Regions from separate parts of the Ornithinibacillus proteolyticus genome, predicted to be linked through region 3. Evidence: riboswitches for the same ligand, from Rfam matches in the RefSeq annotation. Region 3 holds a riboswitch; each other region holds the start of a gene.
The links. A riboswitch is a leader RNA that binds a small molecule or an ion and turns the genes downstream of it on or off. The one in region 3 is predicted to bind cyclic di-GMP.
Positions count from the first base shown of each region.

Region 1: another riboswitch for cyclic di-GMP. It lies ahead of AAIB49_RS09305 (PilZ domain-containing protein); the one in region 3 lies ahead of AAIB49_RS16885 (anti-repressor SinI family protein).
Region 2: another riboswitch for cyclic di-GMP. It lies ahead of AAIB49_RS14165 (diguanylate cyclase); the one in region 3 lies ahead of AAIB49_RS16885 (anti-repressor SinI family protein).

Region 1 covers NZ_JBCPXV010000015.1:72,416-77,833, forward strand. Annotated here, with positions in the region: gene AAIB49_RS09285 (ABC transporter ATP-binding protein) at 1-786, shown strand, start outside; gene AAIB49_RS09290 (ABC transporter substrate-binding protein) at 823-1,893, shown strand; gene AAIB49_RS09295 (ABC transporter permease subunit) at 2,053-2,844, shown strand; gene AAIB49_RS09300 (ABC transporter permease) at 2,837-3,688, shown strand; cyclic di-GMP riboswitch class I at 3,852-3,937, shown strand; gene AAIB49_RS09305 (PilZ domain-containing protein) at 4,141-4,698, shown strand; gene hag (flagellin Hag) at 4,951-5,418, shown strand, end outside.
Region 2 covers NZ_JBCPXV010000032.1:3,258-8,675, reverse strand. Annotated here, with positions in the region: gene AAIB49_RS14165 (diguanylate cyclase) at 1-1,383, opposite strand, end outside; cyclic di-GMP riboswitch class I at 1,545-1,629, opposite strand; gene AAIB49_RS14160 (ABC transporter permease subunit) at 2,043-2,900, opposite strand; gene phnE (phosphonate ABC transporter, permease protein PhnE) at 2,900-3,685, opposite strand; gene phnC (phosphonate ABC transporter ATP-binding protein) at 3,697-4,461, opposite strand; gene AAIB49_RS14145 (PhnD/SsuA/transferrin family substrate-binding protein) at 4,734-5,418, opposite strand, start outside.
Region 3 covers NZ_JBCPXV010000050.1:15,275-20,692, reverse strand. Annotated here, with positions in the region: gene AAIB49_RS16900 (hypothetical protein) at 6-161, opposite strand; gene AAIB49_RS16895 (VanZ family protein) at 244-753, opposite strand; gene AAIB49_RS16890 (helix-turn-helix domain-containing protein) at 812-1,138, opposite strand; gene AAIB49_RS16885 (anti-repressor SinI family protein) at 1,220-1,330, opposite strand; cyclic di-GMP riboswitch class I at 1,361-1,436, opposite strand; gene AAIB49_RS16880 (LPXTG cell wall anchor domain-containing protein) at 1,557-2,267, opposite strand; gene sipW (signal peptidase I SipW) at 2,305-2,892, opposite strand; gene tapA (amyloid fiber anchoring/assembly protein TapA) at 2,893-3,696, opposite strand; gene AAIB49_RS16865 (TasA family protein) at 3,960-4,661, opposite strand; gene AAIB49_RS16860 (LCP family glycopolymer transferase) at 5,287-5,418, shown strand, end outside.

The DNA.
Region 1 (5,418 bases), on a different contig from region 3:
AATGTAGCATTTGGTTTGAAGATGAAAAAGGTTGGTAAGGAAGAGATTAAAGAGCGTGTCACTAAAGCGCTTAAGCTTGTCCAACTGGAGGAATATGGAAATCGTAAGCCGAAGCAATTAAGTGGTGGACAACAACAGCGGATTGCGATTGCACGGGCAATTGTGAACAATCCAAAGGTACTTTTATTAGATGAACCGCTTGGAGCGCTAGATTTAAAGCTACGAAAACAAATGCAGCTAGAATTAAAGCATCTCCAACAAACATTAAACATTACGTTTATTTATGTAACCCACGATCAAGAGGAAGCATTAACCATGTCTGACCGCATCGTGGTTATGAATAAAGGGAAAATCGAGCAGATTGGTCTGCCATATGAAATATACGAAAGACCACAAACACGTTTTGTGGCAGATTTTATTGGTCAAACTAATATTATCGAAGGTACTGTTCGTGGAATTAATGGTGACATGGCGGAGATGGAATACGCCAATCAACCGATTGCAATTCCGAATACTGCTCATGTGACGAAGGATGAGGAAGTCATTATTTCGGTACGTCCTGAAAAATTAAAGATTAGCAGTACACCGATTGAAGGATTGAATAATGTAAAAGGTACGTTCAAGGAAAAAATCTATGTTGGCTCTGTGACGAAAATCGTAGTAACCATGCCAAACGGTAAGGATCTGACGGTTAATGAATCCCATGATAATATGGCTGAATTAACCAATACTAATGATATCTATGTCAGCTGGAGTCCTAATAATTCGGTTGTTCTAAAAAAATAACATAAATTAAAATGTAGAGATTGGAGATGGGAAAGATTGAAAAAGTCTTTTGTATTTGCACTATTTAGTTTGTTGATTGTATTATTTCTAGCAGCTTGTGGATCTAATGGTGATTCGGATAATGCTGGTGGAGAGCAGGAATTAAGTGATGAACTTATCGTATTTAACTGGAGTGAATACATTCCACAAGAAGTAATTGATGGTTTTGAAGAAGAGTATGGTGTAGATGTTGTATATTCTACTTACAATTCAAACCATGAAATGCTGACAAAAGTACAAAGCGGTACGGTTGCTTATGACCTAGTATTTCCTTCCGATTATTATGTGAATCAAATGGTAGATAATGACTTATTGCTAGAAATAAATTTCGATAACATACCAAATTATGAGAATATCGCAAATGCATGGCGAAACATGCCGTTTGATGCTGAGAATAAATACTCCGTTCCATTTATGTATGGATACGACGGAATTATATATAACAAGAAATATATTAAAGAAGCCCCTACTAGCTGGGAGGATTTATGGAACCCAGAATATGCAGGGAAATTAGTACTACTAGAAGAATCCAAAGAAGTTTCTAACATGGCACAACAATTATTGGGTAATGACATGAATGATCCAACAGAAGCACAATTAGAGGAAGGCTTCGAAAGAGTAAAAGAAATTATGCCGAATGTATTAGCATTTGATGCTGCACCATCCAGCCGATTTGTTAGAGAAGAAGCATGGATTGGTCATGGTTATTCCGGATCAGCTGCTACAGCATGGTTGAAAAATGAAGACATTGACTTTGTTCTTCCGGAAGAAGGCGGCGTTGTTTGGTTAGATGCAATGGTAATTCCAAAAACATCGAAAAACAAATATACGGCTGAGGTATTTATTGACTACCTACTTCGTCCAGAGGTAAGTGTTAAACTATCTGAATTTATTCCTTATGGAAATCCAAATGAAGCGGCTGTTGAGATATTACCAGATGAAATTAAAAATAGCCCTGGCTTAAACTTCCCTGATGAAGTAATTGAGCGTACGGAGTGGAATATACCACTAGATTCAGAACGGACGCAATATATGAACCGATTATTCCAAGAAGCAAAGGTTGAATAATGAAGTAAATAAAGAGGCTGTCAAAAGGCTTGAGGGTCCCTCATAACATGATGAGGGACTATCCCCTTATAGACAACCTCTTATCCTATGTCTAGTTTTTAGGCGCCAGAAACATACACATTTATCGTGTTTTATCTCTTTGGAAGGTAGGTGGAAAATGTGAGACCTAGAACGAAGAAACTATTATTTTCGTTTTCCCTACTCGTCTTTTTATTCTTTTATATTCCCATTATGTTCGTTATCATCTATTCATTTAATGATTCTAAATTAGGAACAGTTTGGACAGGATTTACGTTAGATTGGTATAGCTCTATCTTTCAAAATCACCAGTTGATTAATGCAACAATGAATAGTCTATATCTAGCAGTAATTTCAACTGTCATCGCAACCATTTTAGGGACGCTAGCAGCATTAGCGCTCTATCGTTATACATTTATTGGGAAAAAGGCTGTTGAGTTTCTATTCTATATTCCAGTCGTCATTCCGGATATTGTCGTTGCGGTTGCTTTACTTGCCATTTATGGGATTCTAAATGTCTCGTTAGGCTTAAATACAGCGATACCAGGACATGTCGCCATCACGATTTCGTATGTCATGCTTGTTGTTCTAGCAAGACTATCATCCTTTGATAGTTCATTGGAGGAAGCGGCAAAAGACCTAGGGGCTAATGAGTGGCAAACCTTTTGGAAGGTTACTTTTCCATTAATCTTTCCGGGTATCTTAGCTGGCGGATTGCTAGCTTTTACGATTTCGTTGGATGAATTTGTTATTTCGTTCTTTACACTAGGACCAGGCGATAATACATTACCAGTACTCGTCTATTCGATGGTTCGATTAGGTGTATCACCTGAAGTAAACGTACTTTCTACGATTATTATCGTAATCATGTTCATCGTGGTCACCATTGTTGGCCTAAATATGCGAAAGAAAGGGGATATGAGAAATGATTAGAAATTTTAAAAAGGCTTATTTATTGTTATCCCCTAGCTTATTTTGGCTAACCTTATTTTTAGTTATCCCAGTCATTTTTATTGCGGTGATCAGCTTCACGACAAATGGTGATTTTGGTGCAATTATTTATGAATTTAGCTTCAAAGCCTATTCTTCTGCTTTTAGCTCACTTTATGCAAAAGTAATTTGGCAATCGGTATGGTGGGCACTGATAGCAACAATCGTTTGTTTATTCATTGCTTACCCATTTGCCTATTTTATTGCTAATGCTGGTAAGTGGAAAAATCTATTGCTGCTGCTTGTCATGGTACCGTTTTGGACCAATTTATTGATTCGTTTGTATGCATGGATTATTTTAATGAACAATCAAGGTGTCATTAATAATGTGTTAATGGATTTAGGGTTTATTAAGGAGCCGCTTGCACTAATGTATTCACCAGGTGGCGTCATTCTCGGATTAGTTTACGGATTCCTTCCATTTATGATCTTACCGATATACTCCTCCATCGAGCAGTTAGATAAAACATACTTGGAGGCATCGGAGGATTTAGGGGCAGGACCGGTAAAAACATTCTTAAATGTTACACTACCATTAACATTCCCAGGTATTTTGGCTGGATTTATTATCACATTTGTACCAGCAATTAGTGTGTTCGTTGTTACCGACTTATTTACTGGTGGCAAGCTATTAATGGTTGGAAATGTTATTCGTGATGCATTCTTAGTGGAAATGAACTGGCAGCTTGGGGCAGCACTTTCTTTATTATTAATGATTTTAGTGCTGTTATCCTTGTTGATCTTTATGCGATTTACCAATCGGAAGGATCGGAAGTTTTTAGTATAAGATAGGGATTGAGAAAAGTGTGCTTCGGCACGCTTTTTTTATTTAGTTTTGATAGGTCTTTTGGATTAATTGTTTGTAATGAGATAGGTGTATTGTACTATTCAATTAAAAAATGTCGAATTTTGGAAAGTCTTCTAGTATAATAGGACCAACTATAGAGGTTTTACGAAAAAGGCAAACTTATCCGAAAGGGAAGGACGCAAAGCCGAGGGCCTAAAGCACTATTGTTATGGCAGCCTAGCTACCGAAGGAAACTGGGACTAGAGTATGATAGGAGGACCTTTTCTTTGGTTCTCCTTTTTATTAGCAGATGGGAAAAATAAACTGCTTTCCCGCCAACTTAGAAAAACGAATACATTCGTTAAAGGACAACCAAATGAGCGTTTCTCTAATGTGATAGTGGACCTAGGTATTTTCGAAAACCTACTTACTTAAATAAGGAGGTGTTTGAAATGGATGATAAAGTTTGGATTTTTATTCTAGTTGTTGCTTTTCTATTCATATTGCTATTATTCTTTCTTATTAAACAGGTAATGAAAAAGCAGCAGGATAAAGATGACACTACTTTAGATAGGAACGAAGTGGAGAACCATCCTATTTTTACTAGTGTAACGCTAAGCGGAAATGCCCAGGTAAGTGTAGAGGGGATCACCTGTTTTGTTGAATTTCTCGATGTAGATAATGAGAAATTGAATCCGAATTTCATACAAGGGGTCTTAAAAAATGTCAGTCTTGACGGTGTAACGTTTGTGTGTGGTGTTGAATATCCGATAATCGATGACATGACCATAAAGATTCGTTTTTCCCTAAAGGATACGGTGTTTATTTTGAAGGGGAGAATCGTTCGGAAGGAAGTGTATCAGGAAAGTGATCGATTTGGATATAGCGCAGTATTTACAAATTCGTACGAGGAAGACCGCGAATTGTTACACCAAATACTAGAGAAGATGATGGTGGAGAAGCGAAAGAAGTTAGTTTCTAGTAGAGGTTGTGGGGAGTCTATGGTATAGTACCATGGGCTTTTTTGTTGTTTGGAATAGTGGGAAAAGAAATTTCTACAAAAAAGAATAATTTTTTTATAAAAAAGATTAAACATCTATTTTTCATGCCGATATAATAGGTACAACATCATGATGATGTGGTAAATGTTTTGGCCAAACATTTTACTTCACTTAGTTAATAACTCTAATACGAGTTGTTATAGATGCGAGACATATGGATGTGACTCGCGAAAAAAACAAAATACATGGAGGTATGTAAACATGATTATCAATCACAATATTTCTGCATTAAACGCACACCGTCAATTAGGTGTAAACACAGGAGCTACTCAAAACTCTTTAGAAAAACTATCTTCTGGTCTTCGTATCAACCGTGCTGGAGATGATGCTGCAGGTCTAGCAATCTCTGAAAAAATGCGTGGACAAATTCGCGGTTTAGAAATGGCATCTAAGAATGCTCAAGATGGTATTTCTTTAATCCAAACTGCTGAAGGTGCTTTAACTGAAACTCATTCAATTTTACAACGTATGCGTGAGTTAACTGTACAAGCGGGTAACCTTGGAACTCAAGAAAGTGATGATTTATCTGCAATCCAAGATGAAATCACTGCACTTATTGAAGAAATTGATGGAATTGCTGAGCGTACTCAGTTTAACGGTAAAGGCTTACTAGATGGATCTTTTGCTGCAGGTGAAAGCGAATTAGTATTCCAAATCGGTGCTAATCAA
Region 2 (5,418 bases), on a different contig from region 3:
AAAAACTAAAGTCAAATTCGTATTCTCTAATACTTCTGTACATAAATAGTTAAACGTATCAATTGTAAATTCATCTGCGAGATGAATATTATCGATAATCATTACCGTTGGCCGATTTTGGATACTTTCATTGATAAAACCTGCAATGCGATTTAGAAGTCGATACTTTGTATGATGTTCATTAGCATAGTTAAGCGAATCGTTATAATTCTGATCCATAAGTTCTGGGAAATACTTAATTAATTCAGTATTATATTTCTCTACTATGGTATTATCTGTCTCCATGATTAATTTTCGTAAAATATCAATCCACATTTCCTTACTATCTGTGGATGTATGACTCAAGCTATAGCTCGCATAAACACTTGCTTTGCTTAGCCCAAGTAAAAAGGTAGCTTCTCGTAGAAAACGAGTTTTCCCTACACCATTGACACCTTGAACGAAAAAGATCCGTTTCCCCGGCTGATAGGCAATCATCTTTTCATACGCTCTCATGACAGTCTTCATTTCATTTTCTCTACCAACAAGCTTAGTATAAAGATTTAACCCATATATTTCTTCTTTCTTTATAATCGAGTAGTTCGTACCCAGTACTGTATTTATATCTACGATTACTTCATAGAGGTTGGTATAAGTATTTTCATTTTCGGTATTTAATAGTTTTTTCACAACAGGAATAAGTTGTTTCACTCGTTTGTCATTCGAGTTCTCAAGCAGCGGGGTGAACTGTTTTTTAGGTTCTTCTATAGTAGGTGTTTTCGTTATGAGTGCGAGTAGAATAACACCTAAAGCATACCTATCTGATTCCGCATCTTCTGGCACTCCTGCTAAGACCTTTGGTGATTGATATACCGGGTATTCTATTCGTTCTGCATGGGTTAATTGTTCCATATGTATGGTAGCGATATCCGTTAGTAGCACTTGAGAGTGTCCTTCCCCCTTCAATACTCGAATAGTATAGGGGTTTAATGCACCATAAACAAACCCCTTTAAATGGAGGGAGTATACTGCTGAGCATATCTCTACAAAACAATCCATAATCTCATCAAATGTCATGTTTTTTGTTGCCTGGAACAAGTCTCCTGTTCTCGGAATATAATCCGAAGTAAAAAAGTATTGCGAGTCTACCTGTCGTTTGTTATCAATATAGAAGACCTTATTAAAGCTATAATTTCGGATAATTGCTTTACTCGTTATACGTTTAATATCCAGGAAACGAGTGATATAAAAGTCGATCAGAGGCTTTGGTAAATATTCATTATTTAATAAGCTTAACAGAATAACTTTGTTTTCTTTGCGCATATCATATGCTGAATAAACCATGACATGCTTCTCTTGTTTAATAAGTTCTTTTAACCTATATCTATTGTTGATGATTTCCATATCCTTCACTCCACTTGAAATATCATACCTGTATTAAGGTTTGACAATTGTAGTTTTTGATATCGTATAAGTGTATACATATTGGGAGCTTCCTTCACTACGATGATTCATTGCATACCATAAGAAAAAGCTATTCAAATATGTGAATAGCCAAAAACTGTTTTGGTAGCCAGGCGATCATCGTCTTTCAACATTAGACCCTTTGCTTTGCGTCCTACTCTTTCGAATAGTTTGCCTTTTTCAACACATCTGGTATTTAATTACTATTACTTATTACCTATTCTACACCAATTCTACAAAAATTCAATAATTTGACAATATATTCATGAATTGTTTTACAATATTATAATTTCTAAAACATCAACTAGTACTTTATACCCGGAAATGGTATCGATTAAACGTATTTCCCCTATTTTCTTGGCAAGGTTTTATGCAAAATTATCGATGAACATCGTTAGAAGATGACCGCTTTCGTTTACTAGTTTTTATATTTGCGTGTTCCTGTATTCCGTCTTCATTGCGCAAAACAACTAGTTCTTTATACCCTGAATAATCACACTTTTATTCCTTCTACTAATATAAAAACCTTTGTATAAAGGATATTATTCCTTTATACAAAGGTTTTAGGATTCTATAATCGTATTCGGCTATAGGATTAATTAGTTTTTCACTGTTGAAGGAAAATATCGGTCCTTCAAGCGAGTGGAGATAAATTCTAGTATAATGGCAATGATTAGAATAAGATATGTGATTAAACCTACTTCTCTAAGGTCATAATAGAAGCCGGATGCCATGAAAAGTTCAAAGCCTATACCGCCTGCTCCAGCTGCTGCTCCCATGGCAACTGCAACGGAGAAGTTAATTTCAAAACGTAAAAATGTCCAAGATAGTAAATAGGTAAAGGTAGATGGAATAATCCCGTGCATGATCGTATGCCACCAATTAGAACCTGTTGCTTTTAATGCTTCTAAAATACCAGGATCTATCTCTTCAAATGCTTCAGAGAATGCTTTCACTAGGTACGCCACAGAGTGGAATAACATCCCCAGAACTGCTGCTTCACTACCAAGTCCTGCTGCAATAGCAAATATTAGCACCCAGAGAACAGTTGGTACTGCGCGAATAAACGCTACTAAAATTCTCACTGTTTTAGACAACCAAGGTTTGGATAGATTTTCTGCTGCCATTAAAGCTAAAAAGAAAGCAATAATTGCGCCTAAAATTGTAGCTAATATCCCTAAACCTAATGTTACACCAACTTGATAGAAGGCTTCTCCCCAACTAAAATGATTTAATGTAGGTTCAAAGAACATTACCCTAAGATTATGTAAGGTTTCCGTTACGGCTCTTTCTATCTGCAAGCCCATATAGTTAAAAAAGAAAAATGCTAGAATAGTTAATATAGTCAGTATCCAAATGGTCCATTTGATAACTAAATCTATCTTGTTTCCGGATTTAATATCAATTTTTCCGCTTTTTGTTCGTTTTATAGTAGAAGGTTTCAAACCTACTTCCATTATAAGATCACCTTCCGTATTTGGTTAGATATCAATTCAATTACAATAACTGAAATAACGATAGTAGCAGTAATTAAGGCAACTACTGGATAGTTCATATTCTTATAATATAAATCAAACAGGTAGCCAATCCCTGTTCCAGTTAGTATTCCAACTAGTGTAGCACTACGTATATTCGTCTTAATCATAAACAATATCCAGCTAAGCATTTGTGGAATGCTTTGTGGTAGGACGGCTTTACTAACGATTTGGAAATAGGTTGCCCCAGTAGCCGTCAATGCTTCTACAGAGCTCTGATTAGTTTCATCAATCGATTCAATAAATGCTCTCGTTAAAAACCCTAGAGTTCCAACAAATAATGCTAGAAAACCAGTCAATGAATTCTGTCCAAATGAAATCAAGAGAATTAAAGACCATGCTACAACAGGTATATTACGAGATAGCGATGCAATGAATCTCGCAAGCATACTGAATATATTATTTGTTTTCGTTGTTTTTGAACCTAGTAAAGCTAAGAATATGGAAAAGAATGCTGCAATTGTCGTTGCGGCAATAGACATGAAAATCGTCTCATTCAGCTTCACTAATATATTTGGTAGCCTCTCAAAAGAATCTTGCGTAATCATTAAATTGGAAAATATCCAAGTGAAAGCAGCAGGAATGGTAGCGATGCTTTCTATAAAGTTAAAATCTGTTATGCTTGAGGACAGATAGGTGATGACAATAATAATGATAAACATTAAGGTTAACTGCATCTTTTTCTTACGTAAAATTTTTACATCCATTGCTATTCCCCTTATACGGTGATTAATTCTTTTGATTCCATTTCATATATATGTTCTATTTTATCTGTTGAAAGTAAAGGACTTGGCCCGTCAAATACTACTTCACCTTGCTTCAAACCAATAATTCGGCTTGCATAGTCTTTAGCAACTTCTACCTGATGCAGATTGACAATACAAGTAATACCAAGCTCCTCCGAAATTTTCTTTAAATGATCCATAATGATTTTTGAAGAGTTAGGATCCAGTGAGGCAATTGGTTCATCACAAAGAATCAGCTTCGGTTCTTGAATAAGTGCACGACAAATACCAACTCGTTGCTGCTGCCCACCACTTAATTGATCACACCGCTTATAAGCATGTTCTGCTATACCTAATTTCTCTAATAGGTCAAACGCATTTTGCTTCTCTTGCTCAGTAAAGCGCCCAAGTATACCTTGTAAAGTAGACTTGTAACCAAATCGTCCATGTAGCACATTTTCAATTACCGTTAATCTCGGAACTAAGTTATAATGCTGAAAAATCATTCCAATGTTCGTACGTAATTTACGCAATTCCTTCTTACTTTGCGCTCCGACATCTTGACCATCAAAAAATACACTTCCTGGATTAATGTCAACCATTCGATTGATACAACGTAATAGTGTCGATTTACCTGCTCCAGAAGGACCAATAATCGAAACAAATTCTCCTGTATTAACTGTAAACTCCACATTCTTTAATACTTGAACTTCTGAATTATAGGATTTGTTTAATTCCTTTAATTCTAACAATGCCATCCATAACACTCCTTATTCTAGTTTATATTGGCGTAATTGAGTGAAAATGTGATAAGAGGCTGGTACAAGCGGCTTATCTTAGAAAACCTGAATCATAAAGGATAGTACGTATACCCCCAATTTGGAGATATACGTACATTCTTCCTAGTAAAGGACCTGGTATTTTTGCATAACTATGAATGTCTACTTGCACTTTACTTGTATATCGTTATTTCCATAGTAGTTCTTTTAGACTTTCAGATAATCCATCTTTTAGCCTTTAGATGAATGATTTACTTAGACAGTTCACGGATTGGATCGAACCAAGCGTCTTCAACTTCTAAGAATCTTTCATTATCTGTTTTAGAGAATAACCCAGACATATCGGAATCCTTTGGTACGAAGATTTGTTCATTATTTGCAATTTCATCTGAAGTAAATGCCTCAATTAATTTATTGATATCTTCTTCATTTAGAACTTCTTTATTAACTGCAAAAGGTGCATTAAGTACTGGTGTAACACTCATTAGAACGAACTCTTTACCAGTAACGGTGTTGAAAGGCTCCTCCGCATCATCTTTAACACGGTAAACCGATCCAATTTGATTTTCTTCTCCTTCAACTAATTCCACATAGTTGTCTACACAAGAATCACAGAAAGCTGCCACATCAGCACTACCATTTAAAAGGTTTACCGCTGACCCTTGGTGAGATCCACCAAATAGCACTTGTGAGAAAAATGGTCCACCCTCCATTAAGTCTTCTGCTGATAAATCTTTATCTTCAAAATGTCCCATAATCGTGTTACTTGGTACGACAAATCCAGAAGTAGAGCTATTGGATACAAATGAGAATTTTTTACCTTCAATTGTATCTAATGAAAATTCACCATTCTCTTTATAATCATCTTGCTCATCAACATTTACAGCTAACCAGCTATGATACTTTGCATCATCTAAAGTACCAGATGCACCACTT
Region 3 (5,418 bases):
AAATGTTAATTAATTATACGTTTATTTTGATTTAATTCTCGTTGATCATTCAATTCTTTAATTAATGTTTGAATTAATTCTTCAGAGGAACGGATTTTATTTTTTTCTGTATCATCAATTACCTTTTTCATCATATTCTTAAAAAACTCACGCTCAACCATGAAATTACCGCCTTGACTATGATTTAATATAAAAACTAGTATACCATGAAATCTATGAGATATTTACTATAATTATTAAATTTTATAGTTTTTTCCATTTTTTATACCAGATTAGTAGAATGAAGTATGCCATGCTAGCTCCGATTCCGTCAATTACTACATCTCCATAAAAAGGCGTTCTATTTGGTGTTAAACCTTGATGTAATTCATCCATAATAGCATATGCAATCGTTAATCCAAATGAGACAACTAGAATTTTATGTAAATTCCAATGTACTGTCCTTCGAAATGCTATACAAAACAGAATCATCAATAGGAAAAATGCACCGAAATGTGCTCCTTTACGAAGAAAAAATTCGATAAATCCTTCTACACCAAGTGCAGCAATGCTTACCTCTGTTTGATTATACGTAAATGAAACCCAACTAAAATACGGTTCTAAAAAAGAAAAATCAATAATGCTCGCTAGTAATGGCTTCATATCCTGTTTTTCATATGGGGTCGCAGAAGAAAAGAAAATGACAGCCATCCATACGATCGGAAGAAGCCAATAAATAGGTTTACGATTCATCATTTCACCATACTTGTCCAAAATCTTATATCCTACTATATCACAAGCAATAAAAAAACCGCAGTATAATCTACGGTTTCTAATTATTATTTTTTCGCCACTTATTAAATTCTAGGAAACTCTTAAAGTCTTCTTTCGAAACACCAGATTCCATCGCTTCTTTGACGATTTCTAGCCATTCTCCGTCTAAATCCTCCAATTCTATGGAGTCTTTCGTATTAATTAACTCATTTACAGATACACCTAGAACAGCACTAATTTTCTCGATAAATTGAATAGATGGATTGGATTGGAGGTTACGTTCGATTGAACTTAAGTACGACTTGGCAACATTTGCTTTTTCTGCTAGCTCAGATATAGACATTTTCTTTTCTTTGCGTAATTGTTTGATTTTTTCTCCGATCAATTCGACTCACCTCTTTCAAGCGAAATTATATCACAAACAGGTGAGCAGTTCTATATTAAGTACAAAAATACAACAAAAGAATTATGCATGGTGCTTTGCTTCCGCTAGAAATAGTCGTATTTCTTCTACGGTCATCCCCTGTTTTTTTGCCTCCTTAATTAACAAAATCCACTCATAGTCTAAACCGATCATTTTATTCAAATTCCCGTCCCCCATACTTATCTATGCAATCCAGCCATCCAGTATTGGACCTGTGACTTTGCGTCCCCATCTTTCAATGAGGTTGCCTTTGTATAGATGGAATTTATTTCTAAATCTATTATACTAAAGAACTAGTATTTTATGTATGTCTTGTTTTGTCAGAATGGAACTAGTTTTGTAGGAGGTTCAAACCAATCATATTACTTTTTTCGATATACTATACCCTACTCATCCGTGCTCTTTTCAATCTTCTAGAAATGATATAAAGGATTAAGCCAGCTAGAAGTAAACAGGTACCAATTAATAAATAATGAAACATATTTGTTGCTGTCTTAGGAAGTGGCGATCCTGCTGTGTTATCTCCATCATTTATTTTACCCCCCACAAGCTTTACATCTTTCTCTGTTGTGCTATTATCTTCACCATCAGAGTCCCCCGTACCAGGGGTACTATTAGCTGCCTCTGCTACAAACGACATGTTAAAAAGAACAGCTAACCCTTGAAACTCATTACCAAGATGTTCCGGAAAACGAACGGTGATGTCTATTTCTTCGTATGTGTTAGCAGCAAGAAATCTCTTCGGTAACGTTTCCAATTCTGCTAGTTTACCTTCATATAGTATCCCTTCCCCCCCTTCCATTTCGATTAGAAGTTCATTAAATAGTTTCGCTTCCCCTTCATTGCTAATGCTTATCTGATAGTGAAAATTATTTTTCCCATCATTCATAACTGTAAGTGTTCTTGGTGCCCAGTCTCCTGGTTTCATATTATTCACATTAAAAAGCATATCATTAGGTGAAAGCGAGATTGCTATTTCTGCTTTGTCATTAATTGTTGTATCGGAATCATCGGCCATCGTTAATAAAGGATTATGTAGCATAATAAACCCGATAACGAATGCCAAGCTAATCAACATTACCCGCTTCAATTCATCGCCCCCTTAAGGCAAAACTATCAAAATTATATTAAGATGCCGTACTATTTTCCTGTATTTGTTTAGCTAGTTTTTTATTCGTAGCCTCTAATTCTCGAACTGCTTGCCAAATAGTGAAACCGGCATAGACGATTAGGATGAATCCTGGTATTAATAGTAAAAATGCTCCATTTTGGGATTGTGCAAGGTTAACAACATATCCTAGATAAGGAATAGTGAAGCCTGTATACTGGGCAACGACATTTTCAGAAAGTACTAAGCTACTATCTGGGGAAGCATTATTATCTCCCTTCGTTCGATACATAACATGTTCTCCACTATTTACTACCTCTATGACCCTATGGGTAATTAACTTTCCATCTTCTTCCACGAATGTGATAACATCCCCCGATTGAAAACGAGTCATGTCTCCACCAGGCTCCACTGCGATAATAGAACCGGTATTGAATTCTGGCTCCATTGATCCTGATAATACCGTTTTTAATTGATAGCCTAGAATTTCTGGTTCTCCCCCTGAAGCTTTCGTTGCAACAACCGTAAACGCTAAAAAGATTAGTACAGCCATCATGGCATACGTAAGCAAATTTCCAGTCCATTTTGCGACCTTTTTTAAATTCATTTAATTTTCTCCTTCCTCAGATGAATTCACAGTGTCTTCTTCCATCGGTTCACTCTCTGATTGAACCGATTCATTTTCTTCAACTGGTTTTTCCTCTACTTCTTTTATTTCATTAGCATTATCTTTTTTCGTGCTAGACTTATTTTCATCTTCATTCTCTTCTTCTGGTTGTGTGACGGTTTGCTCTTCTACTATTTCTTCCTCTTTAGGTTCATTTTCACTCACTTCTTCCTCATTGATAGCAGCATCTTCTTCCTGTTTTTTATCTTGTGGCGGGCATTGTACCTTTACTTTATTGCTCCATATTTCCGTTCTATTCTCTTCATTTTCATGAAAGCCTGGTAGCTGATACGCCATAAATTGATACCAACCTTCTTCTGTTGCAGTATATGTAAGGCTTATTTCTTGACCAGCATTTAATGGTTGGATCAATCCATTTGCAATTTCTTTGCCCAGTTTCTCAGGGTTACCTTTTTGTTCAGAATAAAATACTTTGTATTCGGTTGGACCCGCCATGTCACCGTCTCCAATATTCTTGATCTGGACTTGGATTTCAACTGGTGGACAGCTATGTATAACATCTGTTGCATTATCCAGGAATGCTAACTCACTTCCATCCCACCAGTTACTTGCTGTAGAAATGGTAGTCGTCACCTTAGGACTTGTATAGCTAAAATGAGCCGTAGTAGTTGAGGTAACGAGCGATAATGATGCGATAGAAGCATATAGGATAGCTAATAATTGCATGAGAATGATTAATTTTTTATGTTTTTTCCGATACTTAGCTACTCGTGACTGTCTCATATTCTTCCCCCTATCTCCCCTTTATTAACTATCATCGTTATTCCAAAACTTCGATTAACCAGGATAGTTAATAAATAAGGAATGAGGCTGGGACAAAACTATTTCTAACATAGAAAAAACGGAACATGAAAGTTAGCGCATCATACCCGCCCCGGAAATATACTTGCGGTTACTTCCAGTATATTTCCGGGGCTAATGTGGTGGTAGTTCGTTTTTTATTACCTATATTTTCGTTATGCCCCAGCCTCTTGTTTATCAAAAAATTACTTTTCTTCTCCGTCAGTTTGGAAACCTTCGAATGTCCAAGTAAGCTCTAAATCTAGATTTTGTAGTTCATTTTGTGCTACACCAGTATCATTGAAACGGAATTGAACATCAAAGTTAGCTTTATCGCCAGCTCCAATACCATATACTTCTTCTGATACATCTTCAAATACTGGATCAACAGTTATCCATTTGCCAAATACTGGCCAAACAATCCATTCCCAGTATCTATACCCTTCTTCAACCATAATGTTTTCAAGATTTACTTTTGTTGCTAAATCTTCTGGTGTTAAATCACGAAGGTCTTTTAAACTTACTTCAAACAACACTTCATAATCTGCATTCCCAGAAGTATTCTTTAAGAATTGCACATAAAGTTGTTCTGCATATGCATCTGCTAATTCATTACTAACAGCCTCACCATTTCTTGTAACCGCATAATCTGTTTTTAAGTCAACATACTTAATATCAAGCGTTCCATTGTTTTGTAATTCAAACGATCTTGGCATCCAGTCTCCAGGCTTAAGATTATTCATTTCTACTTGTACAGTTGGATCAACATCAAGTTGAATTGTACCGGAAGCAAACGTGTTCGTTTGTGTAGCAGTATCACTAAAGTATGCAAACGTACCCCCACCAATTAATGCAATACCTAAAGCAGCTGATGTAATGCCCATACCTAACTTTTTCTTCATACTCATTCTCGTTCATCTCCCTAATTTAAATTCTAATTACAGAACAATTCACCTTTAAATCTGCGCAAATTTAAAAGTGTCGGGAAAGAGTTTGGTAATCGTTCTCTTTCCATATGTATTTAACCAGTTAAACACTATCGTTCTTCAATAAGACTCATTTCGTTCCTAATAAAGAACAATCTAATTGGAGTATAGGATAATTTACTTAGAAATGAAAACCTCAAATTCCGGCAAATATTCACTATAAAGAACGTTTTTATTGGATTATCTTTATATTTCTTTAGATTACTTATATTTTTGTACTTATTAACGTATTTATATTCTTTATAAAGAACAAATTCATTTTATATACTTCTATGCATGTCTATTCTTATCATATATTTATTATGATAACGATAATATAAATAAGTTTTCTTAGAATAACATACTAACTTGAAACCCAATTGAAAAGTAAATATTGCTCCTAATTACTGCTAATCGTTCTGTTACTTTTTGGAGGAACTAAATCACTATACGATTAACACTATTCTATTAGTCAAAAATAATGAGTAATAAATCCTATTTTGCAATAGACTAAAATGACAGGATTCGATATAATATTTCCAATAGTTAACAATTAAGGAGAATGACAGTGGCGGAATCAAGGAAAGAACTTAAACAAAAGAAAAGACGAAAATGGTTATACTGGGTCGGTGGGATTTTTCTTTTCCTTCTACTAGCTGGTGGAGGATTTGCATGGTATGTATGGGATAAAATACACGAT